DNA from 3 places in the Eionea flava genome. Region 3 is predicted to be linked to each of the others. Evidence: predicted binding sites of a transcription regulator. Region 3 holds the regulator's gene; each other region holds the start of a gene.
What was found. Region 3 encodes PhoB, which activates phosphate uptake and scavenging genes when phosphate is short. Its sites were predicted from a motif close to TGTCATAAANNTGTAACA; they were not measured.
Positions count from the first base shown of each region.

Region 1 (7,995 bases), 240 kb from region 3:
TTGACCAGCAGCGGCAATAACCAAAGATAAATATGTACAGCTGATACCGAGTCTAGCTCGGCATGACGAAGGAGACCACATCATCAAAGCCCGAAGCGATAAGGTACTGGGGCAAACTCAATATAGCGCGGGAGCTTGACTCACAAAAGCGTATTGCGTCGTCATTCCGGACAGCATCTTTTCGCTGATCCGGAATCCATCACCGCTAAAGCATCAGGTCAGATCAAACAACTCCCTAAACATAACCTAACGCACTTATCTTCTACCTTTCCAGCGACGATCAGCCACGGTCTCGATGGCATATAGCGTTGTCGTACCACTCACTTCATTAGCCACAACTAATAAAGGTTGGCGTATCGGACTATGCTTCGCACTAATAAATGCAAAGCCTTCAGGTGCCACATCACCGGCCGTACCTGCATCAACGTCACCATCTAACAAGCTATTATTCGCGTAATGCACAAAATGTGATGTTTCTGGGCGAGTAATATCATAGATCATCACACCACCCGTACGCTCTAAACCAATAAATGCATAGGTGCGCTTACCCACTTTACCGATGGTTAAGGCTTCAGGCTCCGCCCCTTTATCATCACTACGCTTATCATTCGCATTAAATAATTCTGCCGATAGATTCGCTGTAATGCGTGCGAAGTCAGCACCACTATCAAAAACTAGCTCACCCGTATTCGCATTAAAAATAGAAAATGAGCGGCCACCATAGGCAAATATCTGATCAACATCACCATCGTTATCAAGATCACCATTAGCCGTGGTTGTTTTTAATCGGCCGAGCTGATCCTCATCTTGCAATGAAGGAAAACGAGCAAGCAACGATGGATCAAGAATTAAATCATCCACGCGAACTTCTTCAGAATACCCATCATAATCACGCGCATCACCTTCATTCGCCGTGACCAAATACGTCTCACCATCCACCGTATAGCTTGCAATAGAATCAGGTTGATAAAAACCCTTAACCGGCCAAGGCTGTATAGCAACGGCATCATCTTTATCGCTTGCATCCATCGCGCTGTAAATAGAATCGAAAGATTTAACGCCTAAACCAACAATGTCGGTCACTTGCGCTGAAGGCAAATCAACAATGGCGTACGCATTGTTTTCTTGTAACGCCACATACGCCGTTTGTGAATCATCAGAAATCGCCACATATTCTGGTTCTACATCTTGTGCGACACTCGCGTTCGGCCCAAAAATACGTACCGAGTCATCCAGCGTTTGTGAATTAAACGCCGTAAAGTCTGCGGTTTTCACATCCGCCCGTGTCATTTTTTTAATCGGCTTTTGAATACTAATAATACTCACCGTGCCTTCAGGGTCGATTGTGTAATCATCATTCGGCTCACCCTCATTAGCGACAACCAATGTTTTTCCGTCAGGAGAAAACGTCAACATATCCGGCAAAAAACCCACATCTAACGCATTGAGCAAACGACCGTGCCGATTAAAAAACACAACCTTACCCTCAACACCCACATCGTTAGCCGCAACAGCGACAGCCACAATACCTTTGTTCACAGCAACACTGTTTGGCTCACCATAGGCAGAAAGATCTAAAGAAAATAACTTATGTGGACGACGAGGATTGTAAATAGAAAGCACATCAACACTGCTATCTTTTGCATTGGTCACAAAAACGCGCTGACTGCGTGGATCGTGTGCAACAATTTCTGCGGCACTTTCATCAATCAAACCGCTGTCGTAAGTACCTAATTTTTTTAATGTAATAGGAGAAACCGTTTCACTAAACGCGATACGGTGCCGAGGAGTAAAGTCATCGCTTGCTGTACTGCTAACAGAAATTAATGTGCTTGCAGCAATAAGTGCGCCGCTAAAAAAGCATCGATAATATCTCATTGATAACCTACCTTATTATATGTTGTATGAAATAAGGTTGTAGATTACATAATAGAAATGACAATTTAGTGACAGGCAATCATGAATAATACCGCCCTATCATTTAGTCTCTTATCGCTCGTTTCGTTAACCAATTTTTTAGTGGCGCCAATTGATTCACTTTTTTAAGCCCCACATTGCGCAACCAACGCACGGCTATATTGCGATGGGAAAATAGACGTTTTAAACCTTCCATTAACAACATCACTTCTAGGTTGTTAGCTTTACGCTGGCGTTGATAACGGCGCAGTAGTGAGGGCTCATTCACAGTCAATCCGCGTTCAACACCACGAATAAGTTCTGCCACTAATGCCTGCGCATCTAATAAGCCAAGATTAACACCCTGCCCTGCTAATGGATGAATGGTGTGAGCTGCATCACCCACTAAAACAATATTATCTTTGACATAATCGACAGCATGACGTTGATGCAAAGGAAAGCAATAACGTTGGCTGACGTACTCGACATCGCCTAAACGATGCTGAAAAGCACGGCTCAATGCGCAACAAAAATCATCTTCATTTAATTGCATCATTTCGTCGGCTAACTCACTGTCTAACGACCAAACAATAGAACAGTAGTTTTCCGATGGATGATCTAATGGCAAAAACGCGAGTGGGCCAGTGGACAAAAAATTTTGCCACGCCGTTAACTGATGGGATTTCGAAGAGCGTACCGTAGCGACGATCGCCTTGTGCTCATAACTCCATTCGCGCGTTGGTATGTCCGCTAATTGACGAATAGTCGACTGGCCACCATCTGCTGCAACCACCAGCTTTGCCGATATTTGCTCACCGGTTTTGCAGCTTAGTATTATATTCGATGAGTCACCGGTTTTTTGATGGCACTGCTCAGCTTCTTGAGTAATGGTTTCAATCTGCAAACCATGAAACATTGTGACTTCATTTTCTTCGTCCATTAAGCATTCGTAAACCGCACCTTGTAGCAATGCGTTTTCGACAATATATCCTAAATGCGTTTGCTGAATATCCTCAGCAGAAAAATGAATGTTAGCCGTACCATCGTTATCCCATACGTGCATATCGGTGTAAGCACAGGCACGTCGCTGCTTAATATTATCCCAAATACCTAACTGCGCAAACAGCGTTTGAGACGCATGGGTAAGTGCAACAACGCGAGGATCAAATTGTGGGTTTTCTGTAGTATCAAAACCAACTATATTCTCTAGTGATGTCGGCGCATCACCCCCATCAACCACCGCGATACGTAACGCTTGAGTGCTCGGTGATTGCGCTAATAGTGCGGCAACACTGCTACCCACCAAACCGCCACCCACAATGACAATATCGAATACTTCATCTGTAGATTTTTTCTCGACAGACATTATGCTAGCCCCATCATCTGTTGTGCCAGTTGATTTTTTGCCATGGGTATCGCCTGTAAACTTAGCAAACCACACTGTCGAAAAACGGAATGCGATAAGGTCGTAGAAGAGAATGCTTTTACTAGAGAATCGGTCAGCGCAATGGTTAACTGCTGATCTTTTTCACGACAGGTTTGATAACGATTGAGCAACGACAAATCCCCCACAGATTCTTGATGATTGTCGGCCAAGGTTTTTGCAAGCACAGCGCAATCGCGTAATGACAAATTAAACCCTTGCCCCGCTACCGGATGTAAAAAATGTGCCGCATTACCCATCACCACGATACGCGAACGAATTTGTTCTTCTGCTTCGATTAATGTGAGCGGGTAATGATAACGACTGCCCACCTGTGTTATTTGCCCTGCGCGATAACCCATGGTGTTTTGTAACTGTGCCATAAAATCCGTATCGCTGGCCTGACATAAGCTTTCGGCGACATCGCTATTTCGCGTCCAAACGATCGCCGCGCGGTGCTGTCCGTCACAATCACTCAATGGCAATAACGCTAGCGGCCCTTGCTCGGTAAAGCGCTCGTAGGCAACGCCTTTATGGACTTGTTTAAGTGCAACATTGGCAATAATAGCGGACTGTTGATATGCCGTTTTTTTAGCGGCAATGCCTAAGGACTGACACAATAACGAGTCAGCTCCATCGGCAACCACTAACAAGCTCGCATGTACACACGGCGATGTTTTTTGAGTATCGCTCGCAACGGTTAGCTCAACATGGTCAGCTTTTATTTTGCAGCACTCCACACTTGCCGGTGCAATCATCGACACTCGTGTATCGGGTAATTGTTGTAACAGCGCACGACCTAGATGACGATTCTCGACCACATACCCTAGTGCATCGACCGAGTAATCATCTGCATGAATGCGAGTATTGGCGTAGTGGCCGCGATCAGAAATATGAATCGTATTAATCGCTTCCGTTTCAGCCGCGAGTGATGGCCACACATTAATGGCCTTAAGCAACTCAGCACTGCCTGCACTGATGGCCGTCGAGCGGGCATCAAAGCTGGGCTGTTGCAGCGCGTTATGTGATGAATGATGGGTGTCGGAACTAGGAAAAGCAATTTTTTCAATTAAAGAAATCGCACACGATTCGGGTAACTGTTTGGCCAGCATTAACGCCAAACTTAAACCGACCATGCCACCACCCACTATGGCGATGTGTTGATTTTGAGCATTCTCTGTAAGAGAATCTTGCGTCGTTGGCGTGGATGAATGGTTCATCGTGTATTCCAAGCCTTACACCGGTTCAGCCATCAGTGCTTCGATGGCGTCAATGGTTTTGGGTACGTCTTTTGACAGCACCTCGTTGCCATCTTTAGTAATGAGTACATCATCTTCAATGCGCACCCCAATACCGCGCCACTTTTTAGCGACGGTTTCATCGTCAGCAGCAATATAAATACCCGGCTCAACGGTCATCACCATATTGGGTTCTAGTAAACGCCACTGACCGTCGATTTTATAATCACCCACATCATGCACATCCATGCCTAACCAGTGACCGATACGATGCATATAAAAACGTTTATAAGCCATCTCTGTGATTAAGGTATCAAGATCGCCACTGAGCAAACCTAAATCTAATAGACCTTGCGTGATAACCTTAACCGAGGCCTCGTGTGGCTCGTTCCAATGCCTGCCGGGAACGGCGACGGTCAATGCGGCTGTTTGTGCCTCCAAAACGATTTGGTAAATGGCTCGCTGCGCATCCGAAAATTTTCCGTTAACGGGGAAGGTACGCGTAATATCAGCCGCATAGTGTTCAAGTTCACAACCGGCATCAATGAGTACTAAATCGCCGCTTTTCATTTGGCGGTTATTTTCGATGTAGTGCAAGGTACAGGCGTTATGACCACTACCTACAATCGTCGTGTATGCCGGCGAACGAGAGCCTGCTTTCATAAAACCGTAGAGCAGCTCGGCTTCTAGCTCATATTCATACTTTCCTGCAGCGGCCACTTTCATCGCGTGGCAATGTGCTTGCGCGGATATTTCTGCCGCTTGGCGCATAATGCGTATTTCTGCCGCACTTTTAAATAAGCGCAAATCGTGCACGATATGGTCTAGATCTAAGAATTCACCCGGCGGTGTCGCTCCAGAGCGTGCTTTTTCCCGCAAGCTATTTACCCAACCCATCACCTGCTGATCAAATTGCTGATCACGACCTAGTGAATAATAAACACGTTCACGCCCTTCGAGTAGGCCGGGCAAGATATCGTCAATATCACTAATAGGAAATGCATCGTCCGCACCGTACTGAGCACAAGCGCCATCTTGACCTGCGCGATAACCGTCCCAAATTTCACGATCACGATTTTTCTCACGGCAAAATACAATCGTTTCGCCATGTTCGCGACCCGGGATAATCACCAACACTGCTTCGGGCTCGGGAAAGCCACTGAGATAGAAAAAATCACTGTCTTGGCGATAAGGGTAATGCGCATCGCGATTACGTATTTTTTCACCGGCTGCCGGTAAAATTGCAATGCTGTTAGGCGCCATATGTTCCATTAGCGCTTTACGGCGACGGGAAAATTCTTGCTTGGTGATTTGAGTCATAGGTAAGTATCTAGTTTAAAGTAACTAATTAAGAGCATGCAGTTGCCATAAGCATAATATAACTACGAGTATTACTACTGGTAACATCGCTATCAGTTCTATTTTATTGTGGTTCGCTAATCGTGACAAAAACCTAAAAAATAGCACGCTTGCTTGCATAGCACCTATGAAAGACAACAATACCGTTACCGCAAAACCCATTGTGAAATCGATAGACTTCCCTGTCGGTAAAGCACCGTAACTAAATGATAAATATCCAAGCTCATTCAACGTTATAAATAGCCCCACAACAAAGACTAGCAAACCAAATACAAGCAGAAAAACACAAACAACACCTAGGATTTTACGCATGGCAATGGGCATTTGTATTATTCAGCTATAGGCTAATGCAACGTCGGTAAATCATCTTCGTCGATATGGTTCTCGGCGTAAAAGTGCATCGCGGCCATGCGGACGTATTCGATTAAATCAGAATAGTCTTTTTCTTGTTCTTCTTCGTCCTCTTCGTCGCTCACGGCGGCTTGAACAATAGCGGCCATATCGCGTAGTGCGTCGGCGGCATCGCTAGAGAATTCTTTGTTCGGATCAATGCCCGCTGTGCCGAATCCACCTAAAAATCCATGACACCACTCGGCAAGTGCTTGTGTGCGCTGATCAAGATCGGTGTCATTTTCAGGAAGGAGCAATTGCATGTCATACATTCCAGAGGTCAATTGTTGACGAGTCACATCGAGTAGCATAGCGACTTCATCTTGCGCTTGGCCATCAGGGGTGTCAGTTAAATCAAGAAACTCCCACGCGGCTTGTAGCCAGTCATCACGAGTGAGCTGCGCGCCACCGCAGAGTTTTCCACAAAGCAGACCATGCAGCTCGGCAGGGCTATTCACGGCGCCATAGGGCATGAGTAAATTACAAAAATCATCAAAGCCCAAGCAACTAGCAGCAGGATTGATGTCGGTGGTGGTATCGGAAGTGTAATCGGACAAGTGCGTGCCTTTATATATAAAGTGAAAAATGCGCTGATTATACCCCCAATAAGGCATCCCAGCACAGACGATTATTCACAATGCAACGATGGCACGCTATATCAATACGCTAGAAAAGTGCGCTGATCAGTACCGCCAAGCTTGAAGAAGCCAACAACACAGCAAATACACTCCAGCACCGTTTTAGTAACAAATACGCATTGATTATCATGAGCAGTGCCACCCCACCATTAATGCTACTGAATACCGGTTGCCATAGATGCAAATTAAGCGTGACGTACTGATTCGATAATAAAACCCACTGATTTTGTTGGATCTCTTGAAATAGCACATGCAGGGCAAACCAAATAGATAGGCTGAGCATAACCCCAACCACTGCAGCAGTAATAGCAGAAAGCGCGGCACGTAATCGCGCTTGACCACTCAGCCAATCTAGATACGGGCCGCCCGTAAAAATCCATAAAAAACAAGGCACAAACGTCACCCACAAGGCGACTAACGCACCGACAACACCCAGCCACCAACCACCTTCGCGATAGGCCGCAAAAAACCCCACAAACTCGGTGACCAAAATCAGTGGCCCGGGGGTCGTTTCAGCTAACCCCAAACCGGCCATCATCTCCCCAGCCGTTAACCAACCTTTAACGGCCACTACATCTTGTGTCATATAAGCGAGTACAGAATAAGCACCCCCAAAAGTCACTACGGCAAGAGTAGAGAAAAACTGAGCAATCTCCGATAATACGGGAATGCCTATCCAGTAATCCAATGCCATCACTGGCAACCACCAGACAGCCAAACCGATCACTATCGTCGTTGCCGTTTGCTGAAAACGGGGGCGTAACGACGGCGGAGATACCGGAGTATGAGTGGCTGAACCATCCAATGAAGACGGCGACAATACCGCATGACGAAAAATCACACCGCCCATCAATGCGGCACCCAAAATAACGAAGGGGTAAGGAATATTCAGAAAAAATAGACTGATAAATGCTGCACCCGCAAACCACCAATGATGAGCAGAGAGCAATGCTTTTTTTGACACACGCCATAGTGCTTGAACAACAATCACTACCACCGTCGCTTTAATGCCCACAAATACCATCGCCACTAGAGGCACATCGCCCATAGT
Region 1 covers NZ_AP036018.1:2,624,849-2,632,843, forward strand. Annotated here, with positions in the region: gene ACZ5O6_RS11370 (sirohydrochlorin chelatase) at 1-20, shown strand, start outside; gene ACZ5O6_RS11375 (choice-of-anchor I family protein) at 256-1,878, opposite strand; gene ACZ5O6_RS11380 (UbiH/UbiF/VisC/COQ6 family ubiquinone biosynthesis hydroxylase) at 1,982-3,262, opposite strand; gene ubiH (2-octaprenyl-6-methoxyphenyl hydroxylase) at 3,262-4,539, opposite strand; gene pepP (Xaa-Pro aminopeptidase) at 4,555-5,877, opposite strand; gene ACZ5O6_RS11395 (UPF0149 family protein) at 6,261-6,863, opposite strand; gene chrA (chromate efflux transporter) at 6,973-7,995, opposite strand, start outside.
Region 1: a site for PhoB is predicted at 1,935-1,952, ahead of ACZ5O6_RS11375 (choice-of-anchor I family protein). Genes of this name have one in related genera too.

Region 2 (7,995 bases), 150 kb from region 3:
GTGAACCCGTAAAAATTCTGCGGGCAGCACATAGCTTTGGCCGGCAAATACGACTTCTACTGTTTTTGATTGTTTATGCAGATGTATCTTATTGGGCTTTATCATGACTATTGATATGAAAGATTCTCTTTTATTATAGCGATGCTAGTACAAGCCTCACAACTTTCTGAAACATCCCGTAATTGTCGGAATAACATCTCAGCCGTCATACCTGCGAAGGCAGGTATCTCTAATTGCAATTGGCTGATTGTGCTACATGATATAAAAACCGCTATTTTATGGGTATTTCTCAGTTCTTGACTCAGTCACGCTACTATTCAGCGGGATTTTAGATACCTGCTTTCGCAGGTATGACGATCGTTTAAATATTAGGTGTCTATTCAGCAATAATCCGCGTTTTATCGACTATTGCAGCATTAATTGTCATTTTTGTCATTTTATTCCGGACAGTAATGTGCATACGCAGGTATGGCGATAGTTAGTAGGTATAACAGTAGGTATGACAAAGGGTGATCAATCAGATCACCCCTATTGTTTCCTACAGTATGAATCGGCTGAGGTCTTCGTCTTTGACGAGTTCGCCCAAGCTACTTTCAACATAATCAGCATTAATAGTGATGGCTTGCTCACCATTGGAGCCGCTGTCGAATGAGATATCTTCGAGCAGGCGTTCCATCACCGTATGCAAACGGCGTGCGCCAATATTTTCGGTACGCTCGTTCACTTCCCATGCAGTCTCGGCGATACGACGAATACCGTCATCAGTGAATTGAATGGTGACGCCTTCCGTACCCAGTAGTGCTTGTTGCTGCTCGGTTAACGATGCGTTCGGTTCTACCAATATGCGCTCAAAGTCTTCGGGTGATAAGGCTTCGAGTTCGACCCGAATAGGTAAGCGACCTTGTAGCTCCGGAATTAAATCGGATGGTTTAGTTAAATGAAACGCACCTGAAGTAATAAACAAAATATGATCGGTTTTGATCATGCCATGCTTGGTGCTAACGGTGCAGCCTTCTATTAACGGTAATAAATCTCGCTGTACGCCTTCACGTGATACGTCGCCGCCACTGGTGTCGCCACGCTTGGCGACTTTATCGATTTCATCAATAAACACAATGCCGTTTTGTTCAGCGGCTTCGATGGCATCGCTTTTAAGTTCGTCATGGTTGACGAGTTTGGCGGCTTCGTCGTCTACGAGTTGCTTAAAGGCTTGTTTGATAGGCAGCTTAACCGTTTTTGTTTTATCCGATGACATGGACGAAAACATATCTTGTAGCTGATTGGTCATGTCTTCCATACCAGGTGGTGCCATGATCTCAACACCGACTTTGGTAGCTGGTACATCAATATCAATTTCTTTATCGTCTAAATCGCCTTCGCGTAGCTTTTTACGGAATAGTTGGCGAGTGCTAGAGTCACCTTCGTCGGCGCTTTTGTCATCGTCATTGTTGCTGTCTCGCGCTGGACGTAGCAGAGCATCCAAAATGCGCTCTTCGGCCATTTCTTCCGCGCGATGGCGCACTTTTTTCATCGCTTGTTCGCGATGTAGTTTAATTGACATGTCGACAAGATCGCGAATAATCGTGTCTACTTCGCGTCCAACATAGCCCACTTCGGTGAATTTAGTGGCTTCTACCTTAATGAATGGTGCATTAGCGAGTTTAGCAAGGCGACGAGCAATCTCGGTTTTACCCACACCGGTTGGCCCAATCATGAGAATGTTTTTTGGTGTGATTTCGGGGCGCAGATTTTCATTGACCTGCATTCTGCGCCAGCGGTTACGCAAGGCAATAGCGACAGCGCGCTTGGCTTTCGCTTGTCCAACAATATGTTTGTCGAGTTCGTGAACAATTTCTTTTGGTGTCATATTCGACATGCTTAACACTCCAGTACTTCAATGGTGTGGTGGTGATTGGTGTATACGCAAATATCACCGGCGATAGTGAGTGCTTTTTTAGTGATGTCTTCGGCGCTCAACTCAGTGTTTTCTAACAACGCACGTGCCGCTGATTGTGCAAATGGCCCACCCGAACCAATGGCGATAAGATCATCTTCTGGCTGAATAACATCACCATTTCCGGTAATAATAAGCGATGCTTCTGCATTGGCAACGGCAAGCAAGGCCTCCAGTTTGCGCAGCGCGCGATCACTACGCCATTCTTTCGCTAGCTCTACCGCCGCACGCGTTAATTGGCCGTTATAGGCTTGTAGCTTGGCTTCAAAACGTTCAAACAGCGTAAAGGCATCCGCCGTACCACCGGCAAAGCCCGCGATGACTTGATCATTATGCAAGCGACGTACTTTTCGAGCATTGCCCTTCATTACGGTATTTCCCATCGATACTTGACCGTCACCGCCAATCACGACCTTGCCGTTTCGACGTGCCGAAACGATGGTTGTTCCTCTATATTGTTCCACTAAATAATCCTCATATTGAGCTGTCTGTATAGGCTTGTACAGACAGCATTGCGCGCTTGGCTGAGAGCCGATTGAGTAAGTATATAAGGGAAGCTATTTGGGGGCTGGCAAGTGAAAATGCAATGTTTGTGGGTGATTTTCAGAGAGTATTTTAAAGATTAACTTAAGGGTGAAAGCGTTGGTTGATAACACTTTTGTGTTTGTCCGGATATGACTATGTTGATCGATTATCTTGTCTATTCAATATAATTCGTTTCTAGTTGTGCCTAAATCGCGAGTAAATATTTAGGTTGTGCTCAGCTTATTTTTTCCTTGTAATTAATGATTGGCCTTCTCTTTTGAAGGCAGTATTTCTCTTGAGCTCTCAGCTATTTAATGCAAGTGCAGTTAATCACTGTGAACTTCGCCTTATATTCAATATGGTTATCTATGGTGACAACTAATTCGTTGCTTTCTAATGCATCAAGAGGGATGACATGCGTATAGTTTTTGAAGTTCGCTATCCTCGCTTTGGGCACATAAAGATCTAGTCGTTTTAACCCATCATTGGCTTTAAGATAAACCCACTCGCCTTTTAGGTGGATCGACAGGGCTGCGTTTGGTGTTACTTGATAACTAAATGTTTTTGGCGTTTCCGCGGGGCAAAATTTTGCGAGTAAGTCTTCGGTAAAAAAGTACTTGTCAACGGTGGTTGTATTGTCGGTAATAAATTTAGGTGATGGACACTGATTAAAAGATGGGATGCTTTCGCAGCCGCCAATGAGTATTAGCAACGATAGGCAGATGGATTTTTTATATATCATAGTTTAGTACTCATCACTATTTATTAGTGTTAACCGATCTTAGTATAGACCTATATTCGATGTGAGAACGATGATGTTGCGATTTTATTGAGTGAGGAATAAGAAAGGCTGAACGGTGTGGTATTACTCTCTAAATAATATGTGTGGCATACTCGACAATCAATTACGCATCACACCACTTATCGTATAAAGGCGCAATCATGAAACTAGAATCTCTCGCATTACATCACGGCTATACATCAGAAAGCACGACAAAAGCCGCTGCGGTTCCTATCTATCAAACCACATCATTTACTTTTGATAATACCCAGCACGGTGCTGATTTATTTGACTTAAAAGTCCCAGGCAATATTTATACGCGCATTATGAATCCCACAACAGATGTATTAGAGCAACGCATAGCGGCAATGGAAGGGGGGATTGGTGCTTTAGCGGTTGCGTCAGGCATGTCAGCGATCACTTATGCGATTCAGTGTTTATGCCAAGCGGGAGATAATATTATTAGTACGAGTCAATTGTACGGTGGAACATATAATTTATTTGCGCACACATTTCCAAAGCAGGGAATTGATGTGCGTATGCTTTCGCATGATGACTTTGATGGATTTGAACAAGCGATTGATGAAAACACCCGGGCGATTTTTTGTGAGTCGATCGGCAACCCTGCGGGTAATGTTGTTGATATTGCTAGACTTGCTGACATCGCGCATAGGCAGGGCGTACCATTAATTGTCGATAATACTGTGGCGACGCCGTTTTTGTGTCGTCCTTTCGAACTGGGTGCCGATATTGTAGTGCATTCATTGACCAAATATATTGGTGGTCATGGTACATCCATCGGTGGTGTTATTGTTGATTCGGGTCAGTTTGATTGGGTAAAAAACAAGGCGCGTTTTCCTGTGCTGAATGAGCCTGATCCCTCTTATCACGGTGTGGTATATACCGAAGCACTGGCCGAAGCTGCCTATATCGGTCGTTGCCGTGTTGTACCATTGCGCAATACTGGCGCTGCTATTTCTCCAATGAATGCGTTTCAGATCATGCAGGGTTTAGAAACTTTAGGTTTGCGTATGGAGCGCCATTGTGAGAATGCAGAAAAGTTAGCCCAGTATTTATCGAACCACGAAAAAGTATCGTGGGTTAATTATGCTGCGTTGCCGGATAGCCCTTATTATGAGGTGTGCCAAAAAATAACGAGTGGTAAAGCATCGGGTATTTTGAGTTTTGGTGTTAAGGGTGGTATCGAAGCGGGTGGTCGTTTTATTGATGGGCTACAAATGATCCTACGTTTAGTCAATATTGGTGATGCAAAATCGTTGGCGTGTCATCCTGCATCGACAACTCATCGTCAACTAAATGAAGAAGAGCTAGCCGCAGCGGGAGTCAGTGCTGATCTAGTGAGAATTTCGGTGGGCATTGAAAATATTGATGACATTATTGCGGATGTGGCACAAGCGTTAGAGCAGGTATAACCTTGTTGAAAGATTCCGGAAAGTATTTTTGCTTATCCGGAATCTGCCACTTTTTTGGGGTGGGTATTTTTGCAATGCATGCTCAAGGATGTCGATGTTTCTATCGCTGATCTTTGGGCGTAATTTCTGCAATAATTTCGTTCGCCCATTCACCAATAATAGGAATAAATTCCACCTGTGCTAGCAAAGAAATCATGAGCGACACCACAAGCGTCGCCCCGATAACACTACCTAAGCCAAAGGCCACGCCACGTAAAAATTGGAATCCAATCATGCGTGCAGTTGAGTTTTGTAGGCGTACAAATTTATGTTTGTTCAGTGTTTCAAGTTCTTTACGGATGTGCTGTAAGTCGCTTTTTCTTTCTTCGTTCATGCTCTCTATTCCTTAAATACAAAACTGCTTAATAAGCCCCTGCAGCACCGTGATTGCCGTAGGTACTTGTGCTAAATCAATATATTCATCGGGTTGGTGGGCTTGGTCAATTGAGCCGGGGCCCATAACGACGACATCCATGCCCATTTGTTGTAAAAAGGGTGCTTCGGTAGCAAAAGCGACGCTATCTGCATGGCTTTTTGTCAGGCGTTCCACGGCTTTGACGAGTGCAGAATCGGGTGCTTGCTCAAAAGCATCGACACCGGTAAATAAGGCTTCACGCTCAATCTCAATATTATGCTTATCCGCCATCATATTAAGCATGTGGTCAATGTCGGCGCGCAGGTCATCCAATTTCATCCCCGGTAGGGTACGCAGATCGAGAGCGAGTTCGCATTGCCCGCAAATGCGATTAGGGTTGTCGCCACCATGAATACAGCCTAGATTGAGCGTAGGCGTCTCGATGGTAAAACCTGCGTTTTGGTATTGCTGCGCCAATTGCGCACGAAATGCTTTAAGTTCGGTAATCACGTCGTGCATCACATCTAGCGCATTATTACCTAAGCTGGGGTTGGAAGAATGCCCTGATTGACCGCGTATTTTAATCGATTCCATACCAATGCCTTTATGCATACGAATGGGCTTCATCCCTGTAGGTTCGCCCACTACGCCGTAGCGTGCTTTCGGCACGGGATGATTCAGCAACTCACGTGCGCCGGACATCGATGTTTCTTCGTCGGCTGTTGCCAAAATAATAATCGGCTCGCGTAATGGTTGGTTTAAAAACGGTTGTACCGCGGCCAATACCGTTGGGAAAAACCCTTTCATATCGGTTGCGCCAAGCCCAAAGGCGCGGTCATTCTCAATGTGCAAGGTGAATGGATCATGCGACCATCGCTTATCATCATAAGGTACCGTATCGGCATGGCCAGAAAAAACTAAGCCACCTTGGCTGTTAGTTGCGTTTGCTGTACCCAGTGTGGCAATTAAATTGGCCTTGTCAGGGTTGTTATCAACCACCTGAATATCAATGGCAAAACCCATGTCGCCTAGCCAGTTAGCGAGTAAATCAATCACTTGGCGATTGCCCATATCTAATGCCGGGTTAGTACAGCTCACGGATGGGGTCGCAACGAGCTGTGCTAATTGTTCACTAAATAGCTTTTCATTGAATGTCATGGTATTCATTCTCTATTTTACGGGTGCAAACCGTGACTAATAATAGCGACTATAGTAAGTTTGCAGTTTATGCCCATTGCCTTTCAGTATTTGAAGGATGGGCTGTCGCGATAAGACTTGCTACATTTATATCGGTAGTGTTTAACAAAATAATAACAGGAACATCTAGTGATCGCTGAAAAACTGATGGATTTACGTCGCTGTGTTGATGATTTAATCGCCGATGGGCGCCTAAGTCAGCAAGACGCCAACATTGTTACGAGTAGAACACGCACGCGTGAGCAGTCGGCAATGCACCCTATTAATTATATCGCGTCGTTAAAACTCACCGATCAAAAGCCTGATGTGCTGGGTGGTAGCTCCTCAGCTCAGACAGCCATACTCGATGATTTAGTGCTATCGGACTGGCTCAGCAACAAAAGTGGTTTGCCGCTCTTCCATATTGATCCATTAAAAATCAATGTGACCGAGGTGACCGAAGTCATGTCATTTGCCTTTGCGCAGCGCCATCAAATCTTATGTGTTGGGATTAACCTTAATGAGATTCTCGTCGCCACCGCTCAGCCCTTTATGACCGGTTGGGAAGAGCAGCTTTCACATATCGCTAATAAACCCGTTAAACGCGTTTTTGCTAATCCTGCTGATATTGCCCGCTATACGATCGAATTTTATGCCTTGGCGCGTTCAGTATTTGGTGCAACCGGTATTGCCGGTAAGCGCAGTGGCGCGACCAATTTTGAACAATTGCTGGAGTTGGGCGAACTCAAAGACCCCGAAGCCAACGATCAGCACGTCGTTAATATTGTGGATTGGTTGCTGCAATATGCTTTTGATCAGCGCGCCAGCGATATTCATATCGAGCCCCGCCGTGAGACTTGTCGCTTACGCTTTCGCATCGACGGCGTATTGCATCAAGTGTATGAGTTGCCCGTTACAGTATCTATTGCCGTCGTCTCGCGCTTAAAGATTTTGGGGCGTATGAATGTCGCCGAAAAACGTAAGCCTCAAGATGGCCGTATTAAAACCAAGCGTACCGACGGCAGCGAGGTCGAACTGCGCTTATCCACATTACCCACCGCATTCGGTGAAAAAATGGTATTGCGGATTTTTGATCCCGACGTACTGCTAAAAAGTTTTGAAGAGCTCGGTTTGCTCGGCGATGATCAAGCCCGCTGGAATGCGATGACATCCAAGCCCCACGGCATTATCTTAGTCACCGGGCCGACAGGCTCCGGTAAAACCACCACCTTGTATTCTTCGCTTAAATTATTGGCCACCCATGAGGTGAATGTCAGCACCATCGAAGACCCCATTGAGATGGTCGAAGAGAGCTTCAACCAAACCCAAGTGCAAGCCTCGATAGGCCTTGATTTTGCGGCGGGTGTGCGCACCTTATTGCGCCAAGATCCAGATATTATTATGGTGGGTGAAATTCGCGATAACGAAACGGGTCAAATGGCCGTGCAGGCCGCGCTTACCGGCCATTTGGTTTTATCGACGTTACACACCAACGATGCGCCAACCGCCATTAGTCGTATGCTCGATCTGGGTTTGCCCAGTTTTTTAATTCGTTCAACCGTGCTGGGGGTGATGGCGCAACGCCTTATTCGCACCCTTTGTCCGCACTGTAAAACCGAGACCGATATTGATCAAAAAGAGTGGGACAACCTTGTCCGCCCTTGGAAGGCGCCTAAGCCGCCTAAAATTTACCAGCCCGTTGGCTGCTTAGAATGCCGAAATACGGGGTATT
Region 2 covers NZ_AP036018.1:209,558-217,552, forward strand. Annotated here, with positions in the region: gene ACZ5O6_RS00985 (gamma-butyrobetaine hydroxylase family protein) at 1-105, opposite strand, end outside; gene hslU (ATP-dependent protease ATPase subunit HslU) at 539-1,876, opposite strand; gene hslV (ATP-dependent protease subunit HslV) at 1,879-2,418, opposite strand; gene ACZ5O6_RS01000 (hypothetical protein) at 2,787-3,221, opposite strand; gene ACZ5O6_RS01005 (O-acetylhomoserine aminocarboxypropyltransferase/cysteine synthase family protein) at 3,422-4,693, shown strand; gene ACZ5O6_RS01010 (DUF5665 domain-containing protein) at 4,794-5,066, opposite strand; gene argE (acetylornithine deacetylase) at 5,079-6,245, opposite strand; gene tfpB (type IV pilus assembly ATPase TfpB) at 6,432-7,995, shown strand, end outside.
Region 2: a site for PhoB is predicted at 6,386-6,403, ahead of tfpB (type IV pilus assembly ATPase TfpB). Genes of this name have one in related genera too.

Region 3 (7,995 bases):
TATATTTCAAGGGGGCAGTTTCTGGCGTTTAAGCGATGAAGAGCGCCTATTTAATTGGAATCACACAACAGACGAAGAAAAAAGTATTATTTTATTTGCCGATATTGCCAGTAATAGCCCACGAGCGATTACTGCTGATGAATCAACGCTGGTGCTTTGGGACACCAATACTGGAGAGGCACTGAGATTTTGGACATCTCCGGCGAAAATTACCGACTTAGCGCTCATGGAAAATGGGCGATATGTTGCACTAGCACTGGCTGATCAAACAGCGGTTATTTTTGATGCTTTTAATGGTGGGATTATTCGCACCTTCCACCACAGCGGTAAAGTTTATAGCGTCGCCGCAAGTACTGATCAAACAAAACTCATTACCGGATCAGAAGATAAAACCAGTGTACTGTGGGACGCAGCAAGCGGAACAAAACTATTAACGATCAACCATGAGGAAGAAGTACAGTTTGTCGCATTGAGTGATGACGCACGCTACGTATTAAGCGTAGCGCAATACGATACAGCCGAGTTATGGGATACAAGAATACAAGAGTCCATCGGCGAGATTCCGATGAAAAAGCAGCAACTCAGTTTAGGTCTACAGATTACAGCAGCGAGTTTTCGCTCTGACAACCAACAATTGCTGATCGCATACTCTAACCGTACCGTTGAATTAAGAGAGACGACAACATTGCAGGTGATTGATCAGTGGGTGTTACCCCGAAAAAACCAGTGGCAACCAACGTCTGCACCGGCACTTGATGTTGCCTTTGATGTTCAACCAGGGATTTTCTATGCGGCGTCATCGGATGGATTTCTCCATAGGCTTACATTAAGGAGCACCCATTAAAAAAGCCCTCCATAAGAGCACTACTGTCCCACAGTTTGAAATCATAAGACCAACCTCATTTGAGGTTGGTCTTTTTGTTTAGGAGGAGGACTTGGATCAAGTATCTCTCTCAAGGCTTTTCGTTCAAATAAATTGAGTTGGATCACCCGAAGAATGCGCTGCACTGTCCACCCTTTCTTTGCTGAATGCCGAGCAAAAGCGAGTAGTAAATAGGTAATCATTGCTATCCAAATTTGTGTCAATATGGCGTTTTTTGATAAGCCTAAAAACGCTTTGATTTGTAAGTTTTGCTTAATCGCTTTGAAGAATAATTCGACTTGCCAGCGGTCTTTGTAAATGGCAGCAATCGTACTCGCCGCCAGTATTAAATTGTTGGTTAAAAACGTATAGAACTTACCGCTATTTTTGTCTCGGTAGCCTATCCGTCGTAGCGTAGGCGCACCGCGTTTGATGGCGTGAGCACTGCTCAGCTGAATAACTTGATCACTTGAAACGCCTTTCTTTTTGTTGACTTCTCTGCGCTCTAACACGCGGTAAACGGCTTTAGATCGTAGGCGCGTTACGAACGATACACCTTGCTGTGTAAGACTTCCAAACCATTGGTAGTCCACATACCCCTTATCAAAAGCAACAATGCTTCCTTTTGGAAAGGTGAATTCTCTACCTTTAACCATATCATTTTCGTTGCCATCACTCAGTGCGACAAACTCAGGCATCAGTGTTCCATGGTTCAAGCCCACGCTGAGTTTTACATTAGCGGTATCATCTCGATGAGCTGCCCAAGGAAACAGTTTTAGTGAGAGATCAATCGCACTTGCATCCAGTGAATACAATGGATTTTTGAAACGGAATTTGTGCTGGCCGGATTGGTTTTTACAGCGATTCAGTAGTTTATAAAAAAGTGCTTCGTAGAGTTCTGCAGGTTGATTGGCATTTAATCGAGATAGCGTTGATTTTGAAACGGGTTTTGCACCCAAGTGATACAGCTTATCCTGTTGAGATTCTAAATTAGATTGAATATCTCGTAGGCTTTGGCGGCCAGATAGCTGCGACATCGCCATACCAATAAACTGATCCCAGCGAGTGGCCGACCTTAATTTTTGCCCTACATGATGCTTTTTAGCAAGCCCTTCAAATTCATGTCTAGATAATGGTTTTAGTAACTGATGAAATGCGGTGTTATGATGTGACAAAGCCTGAACCCCTTTGTTAGTAATGTTTTCTTCGCAGAATCATTATAACAAGTGAGGTTCAGGCTTTCTTATCTAGATCAAACTGTGGGACAGTAGTGCTCCATAAGAGGGCTTTTTTGTTTTTTTACCATTCAAACGTGCAATTTATTGAGCGGCTTCTTCCTGCACTTCAGCACGCTGAATTTCTAACAATTCAACTTCAAAGATTAACGTCGCATTTGGACCAATAACTGGACCGGTGCCACCAGGGCCATAAGCTAGGTCAGAAGGAATCGCTAATTCAAACTTATCGCCGACATTCATCAACTGTAGTGCTTCAATCCAACCCGGGATAACACCACTGACAGGGAAGGTTGCAGGCTGACCGCGATCATAAGAGCTGTCAAATACGGTGCCATCAACCAATGTGCCTTTATAGTTTACGGTCACGGTATCATTCTCTGTCGGTGTCTCTCCATCACCCGCAGTGACTTCTTTATACTGCAAGCCACTCGCTGTGGTCACAACACCTTCTTTAGTCGCGTTTGCAGCAAGGTAAGCAGCGCCCGCTTCTTTATTGGCTGCCGCCAAAGCATCATTCTCTGCTTTTTGTTTTTCCTGAGCGCGAGTTTGAATTTCTTGAATGGTATTACGCTTGTCTTCTTCAGATAGACGAGACTCACTGCCAGCAGCAACATCTGCAACCGCTAAAGCCAATGTATCTGTATCTAGCGTAATGCCATCACTAGAGAACTGACGAGCCATATTTTCGCCAACAATATAACTTAAACGCTGATCTAGCGTGCTTAATGGCGACGCTTCTTCTGTCGCTGCAGTGTCAGTCGCCGGAGCTTCTTCAGGTGCTTTATCGGCACCGCAAGCGGCTAAAACCAAAGTAGCAGCAGTAACCGCAGCGAAACGATATAATTTCATGGTGATTCCTTTTTTATTTTATCAATGTAAATGAAATGGTTGACTCGTTAACGTAGTGCCCAAACCTCAAAAATCAAGCGCGTTACGCACTTAAGGCTTACGAATGTCAGCAATAGTATATGAAACCACTGCATTTGAATATCCAAAACCTATCCGTTTCGTACAGCCCGTTCGCTATCTGGTTAAATTAAACGATAAACGTTTATCCATACTTGATACACTACTAGCTATTAATACGTTTTGAGCACCTAATGCATTGTCAGTGATCTTCGCTTATGAACCCTTTTTCTCTTTCTTCTATTAGACCCTACTGGGAATTGATGCGATTTCATCGTCCCATTGGCATTCTATTGTTACTTTGGCCGACTTATTGGGCGCTATGGCTAGCAGCAGAGGGTATGCCCGATTGGGATATCTTATGTATCTTCACCATTGGCGTTATTGCTATGCGCGCTGCGGGCTGCGTCATTAATGATATTGCTGATCGCCGTGTCGATGGTCACGTAAAAAGAACAGCCGATCGCCCCCTTGTCAGTGGCGCCGTAAGCATAAAATCTGCCTGCTATTTACTGGCTAGCATTACTGCTATCGCATTTATTGCGGTGCTATTCACAAATAGCCTTACTATCTATCTTGCAATAGCGGCGGTCTTTTTAGCTTTTGCTTATCCGTTTATGAAGCGATTTACCCACTTACCGCAAGTCGTACTGGGGATGGCATTTTCCATGAGTATTCCCATGGCGTTCGCTGCACAAACGGAAACTCTGCACTCAGGCTTATGGCTGTTATACACCGCCAATGTATTATGGACTGTCGCTTACGATACTTTTTACGCTATGGCCGACAGAGAATATGACAAAAAAATTGGTGTTAAATCAACCGCTATATTATTTGAAGATAATGATCGACTCATTACTGCCAGCATCCAAGCCTTAGCCGTCGTCGGCTGGCTAATGGTCGGGCAACGATTTGACTTAAATCTGGGCTATTATGCGGGAGTTATCGGCGCCATCGGACTAATAGCTTACGAACAGTGGATAATTAGACACCGTCAACCGGACGCCTGCCTTCGCGCATTTTTACACAGCCAATGGGTCGGAGCTGCAATTTTTATCGGCATATTGCTACATTTCGCGACAATTTAACTACATATTCACTTACCGTGCCCTTAAGAGCCTCACTGTCATAAAAACGTAACATACGCTATATTTAATGATAGCCTCTGATAACGACCCACATAGACAGATTATGAGCCAGAACAAAACCATACTCATTGTTGATGACGAATCCGCCATTCGCGATATGTTACGCGTCGCATTAGAAATGGCAGATTACCAATGCCTAGAAGCAGCGGATACGCAGAGTGCGCATACACTGATTATCGACAAAAAGCCTAGTCTGATCTTACTCGATTGGATGTTACCCGGCACCAGTGGCATTGATTTAGCTCGACGCTTAAAAAAGGATGAGCTGACGGCAAGTATTCCCATCATCATGCTGACCGCAAAAGGGGAAGAGGATAATAAGATTCAGGGTTTAGAGGTCGGCGCTGATGACTACATTACCAAACCTTTTTCCCCAAGAGAGTTAGTGGCTAGGCTTAAAGCCGTATTGCGCCGTACAGAAGCCGCAAGTGCTGTAGACCCGATAGAGATTGAGGGCTTACGCATGGATCCTGTAGGACATGTGGTCACTATTCATAATGAGCCACTACAAATGGGGCCAACAGAGTATCGCTTATTAGAGTTTTTCTTAACACATCAAGATAGAGTCTATACACGCGGCCAACTGCTCGACCACGTGTGGGGTGGTAATGTGTATGTGGAAGAGCGCACCGTTGATGTACACATTCGTCGTTTACGGAAAGCGCTAACCAGTCATGATCGCTTCATTCAAACGGTACGCGGCGCAGGCTATCGGTTTTCAGCAAAGCTGGCTGCCAACGGCTAATTTTATCTCCAACGCAAGTAAAAAATGGGGGGCGCGCTTATCATTTAAAGACCGTCTCAGTTATACTGCCGAAGTCAAATAATGTGTTATAGCGCGAACCATAACATGATAGATTGCCTTCGATTCAATGCCACCCACCTTGGCACCCATTCGATGGGCGTAGTCTACCGTGCGCTCAAAAAATAATAATAGACGCTCACACGAAGACCCACCATTTTAAGAGACTGCCATTTTGCACAATAACTTCTCTGCTGAAATACAACGCTTGTTCTTTTTAGGGCTAACAGGCTTAGTGATTGGCTTGGTCAGTGGCGAATTACTATTATCATTATTTATGGTGACACTGCTCTACCTAATATGGCATTTACGCCAAATTAAAAAGTTAAATCACTGGCTACAAAACAATAAACTATCAACAATACCGGACGCCGATAGTATATGGGGTGATATTTTTGACCACCTACGTAGAGACAAAAAACGACAGCTCAAAGAAAAAAGGCGCTTAAAAGCGGTTATTCACCGTGTTGAAACCATGACCGGTGCACTCACTGATGCTGTAGTGCTCCTGAACCCTGATCATACGATCGGCTGGCTTAACAAATCGTCTCGTCGCTTACTCAACTTGCGCAGTGTCGATATAGGCAGCCCTATTACCAATTTCATCCGCCACCCTGTTTTTGTCAACTATCTCTACCATGGCGATCATGACGAACCCTTAGTCCTCCCCGCATCTAATAACGAAGAGCAACGTTTGGAATTTCGCCTTAATCATTTTGGCGAAGGCGAAGGGTTACTCATAGTTCGTGACGCCTCTAGGCTGTATAAACTTGAGCAAATGCGTAAAGATTTTGTCGCTAACGTTTCTCATGAACTACGCACACCGTTAACCGTAATATTAGGTTATTTAGAAACACTAAGTGATACACAAAAAGACAGTGATCCTTGGAAAAAGCCTGTACAGCAAATGCAGCAACAAGCATCACGCATGAAAACGCTGATTAATGATTTAACCATGCTATCTAAGCTAGAAACCGAAGAAATTAGTAAGCAGCAAGCACCCGTAGCACTGCGACCACTATTACACATGATTGTTGATGAAGCGAAAACGATACATCATCAACAAGACGTGAGCATCACCTTGGACTGCCCTCCAGAGTGGTCAATTGATGGCTGTGAAAAAGAGCTACACAGTGCCTTCTCGAACCTTGTCATTAATGCCGTAAAATATTCACCTGCAGGCCAACCTATTATTGTTACCGCTACGAAAAACTTTGTCGGCGGTATCGACGTAAAAGTTACCGATAAAGGTTATGGTATTGAGCGACAGCACCTGCAAAGACTAACCGAACGTTTTTATCGCGTCGACGCTAGCCGCTCGATAGAAACCGGCGGCACAGGTTTAGGCTTAGCCATCGTAAAGCATATTCTAGCGCGCCACGACGCACGCTTAAATATTGCCAGCCGGATTAACCAAGGAAGTACTTTCAGTGCCATTTTCCCAAAGGAACGTGTACATATTGATGAATAAGGCATGATTTATTTTTCACAAAACACGTGCGCAACATTACTTTTGCACAACATTGAGATCTGTTGACATTTCAAATTACAACGCACAATTTCACCCATCCATTAATTACATCGCTGAAGAAGAATGGAATCGTTTATGCGGTACCGACTACCCTTTTCTGCGGCACGAATTTTTTTCGGCACTTGAAAATAGCGGCAGCACTTCTACAGAAACAGGCTGGCAGCCACACCATCTCACGCTATCTGATACTACAACGCAGAAAATAATCGCTGTAATGCCATTATTTATCAAAACGCATTCTTACGGCGAGTATATGTTTGATTGGGCATGGGCAGATGCTTATCGTCGACATGGCTTCGACTATTACCCTAAACTAGTCAATGCTATTCCTTTTACCCCCGCTACAGGTAAGCGATGGGGAATTGATGACGCATACTCGATACCTGAAATTATTGAAGAATTACAGCTCGCCATTCATAACGAAGCGCATGAGAAGGACTTTTCTTCTTGTCACATATTATTTTTGACTGAAAAAAATCGTCAGCAATGGAATAATAAAAAATGGCTAGCACGAGTCGGCTATCAATATCATTGGTTTAATAACGATCATACAGACAAAAAATATTATTCTGACTTTAATGATTTTTTGTCCACAATGTCTTCACGTAAACGTAAAAATATTCGTAAGGAACGTGAAAAAATTGTACACCAAGGTATTAGTCTAACAATAAAAACCGGCGATCAACTATCGCTCAAAGAATGGCAACAATTCCACCATTTTTACCAATCTACGTACTATAAGCGTAGCGGACATCAAGGCTATTTATCCCCTTCTTTTTTTCCTGTTCTGGCAAAAGCAATGGGTGAAAGTATCATTGTCATCCAAGCGTTTGACCAGTCCGACAACATGGGAGAAGAAAAAAATAAAAATAACAGCGACTGGGTAGCGGCAGCGCTCTGCTTTAAAGATAGCGAAACATTGTATGGTCGTTACTGGGGTTGCGCTGATGATTACGACGGACTCCATTTTGAAGCCTGTTATTATCAAGGTATCGAATACGCGATTAAACATAAACTCATTCGATTTGACCCCGGCGCACAGGGTGAACATAAAATACAGCGAGGATTTACCCCTATCACAACACACTCTTCTCACTGGATAGAACACACAGAGTTTTCACAAGCTATCGCACGCTTTTTAACGCAAGAAGAAAAAGAAGTGCAGCAATACTTACTCGCGGCAGCCGAACATCTACCCTTTAAAAAAGAGTAATATCCGTGGTGCACTCTAAAACTCCGAACAAAAAAGCAGGTTGTTTCTTCAGCAACTCTTGGCAGCAGGGACAGGTTTTTGCTCCTGCAAAACCTGCATTCCCTACTTCCATGTAGGTCAAGCTGCCACGAAGCTTATAGGATATATTTACAGCGTGTTGCTGAAGAAACAACCTGCTTTTTTGTTCTATGAAGGCAATATTAGCTCAGAACTCACAACGGATAGTAATATTATTCATTAGGTTGGTACTGCCAAACTAATAAACGATTATTGGCTGGCATAGGGTGATCGGCTA
Region 3 covers NZ_AP036018.1:62,948-70,942, reverse strand. Annotated here, with positions in the region: gene ACZ5O6_RS00325 (WD40 repeat domain-containing protein) at 1-844, shown strand, start outside; gene ACZ5O6_RS00320 (IS4 family transposase) at 886-2,037, opposite strand; gene ACZ5O6_RS00315 (FKBP-type peptidyl-prolyl cis-trans isomerase) at 2,182-2,949, opposite strand; gene ubiA (4-hydroxybenzoate octaprenyltransferase) at 3,225-4,094, shown strand; gene phoB (phosphate regulon transcriptional regulator PhoB) at 4,198-4,899, shown strand; gene phoR (phosphate regulon sensor histidine kinase PhoR) at 5,132-6,427, shown strand; gene ACZ5O6_RS00295 (GNAT family N-acetyltransferase) at 6,480-7,700, shown strand; gene ACZ5O6_RS00290 (DUF938 domain-containing protein) at 7,931-7,995, opposite strand, start outside.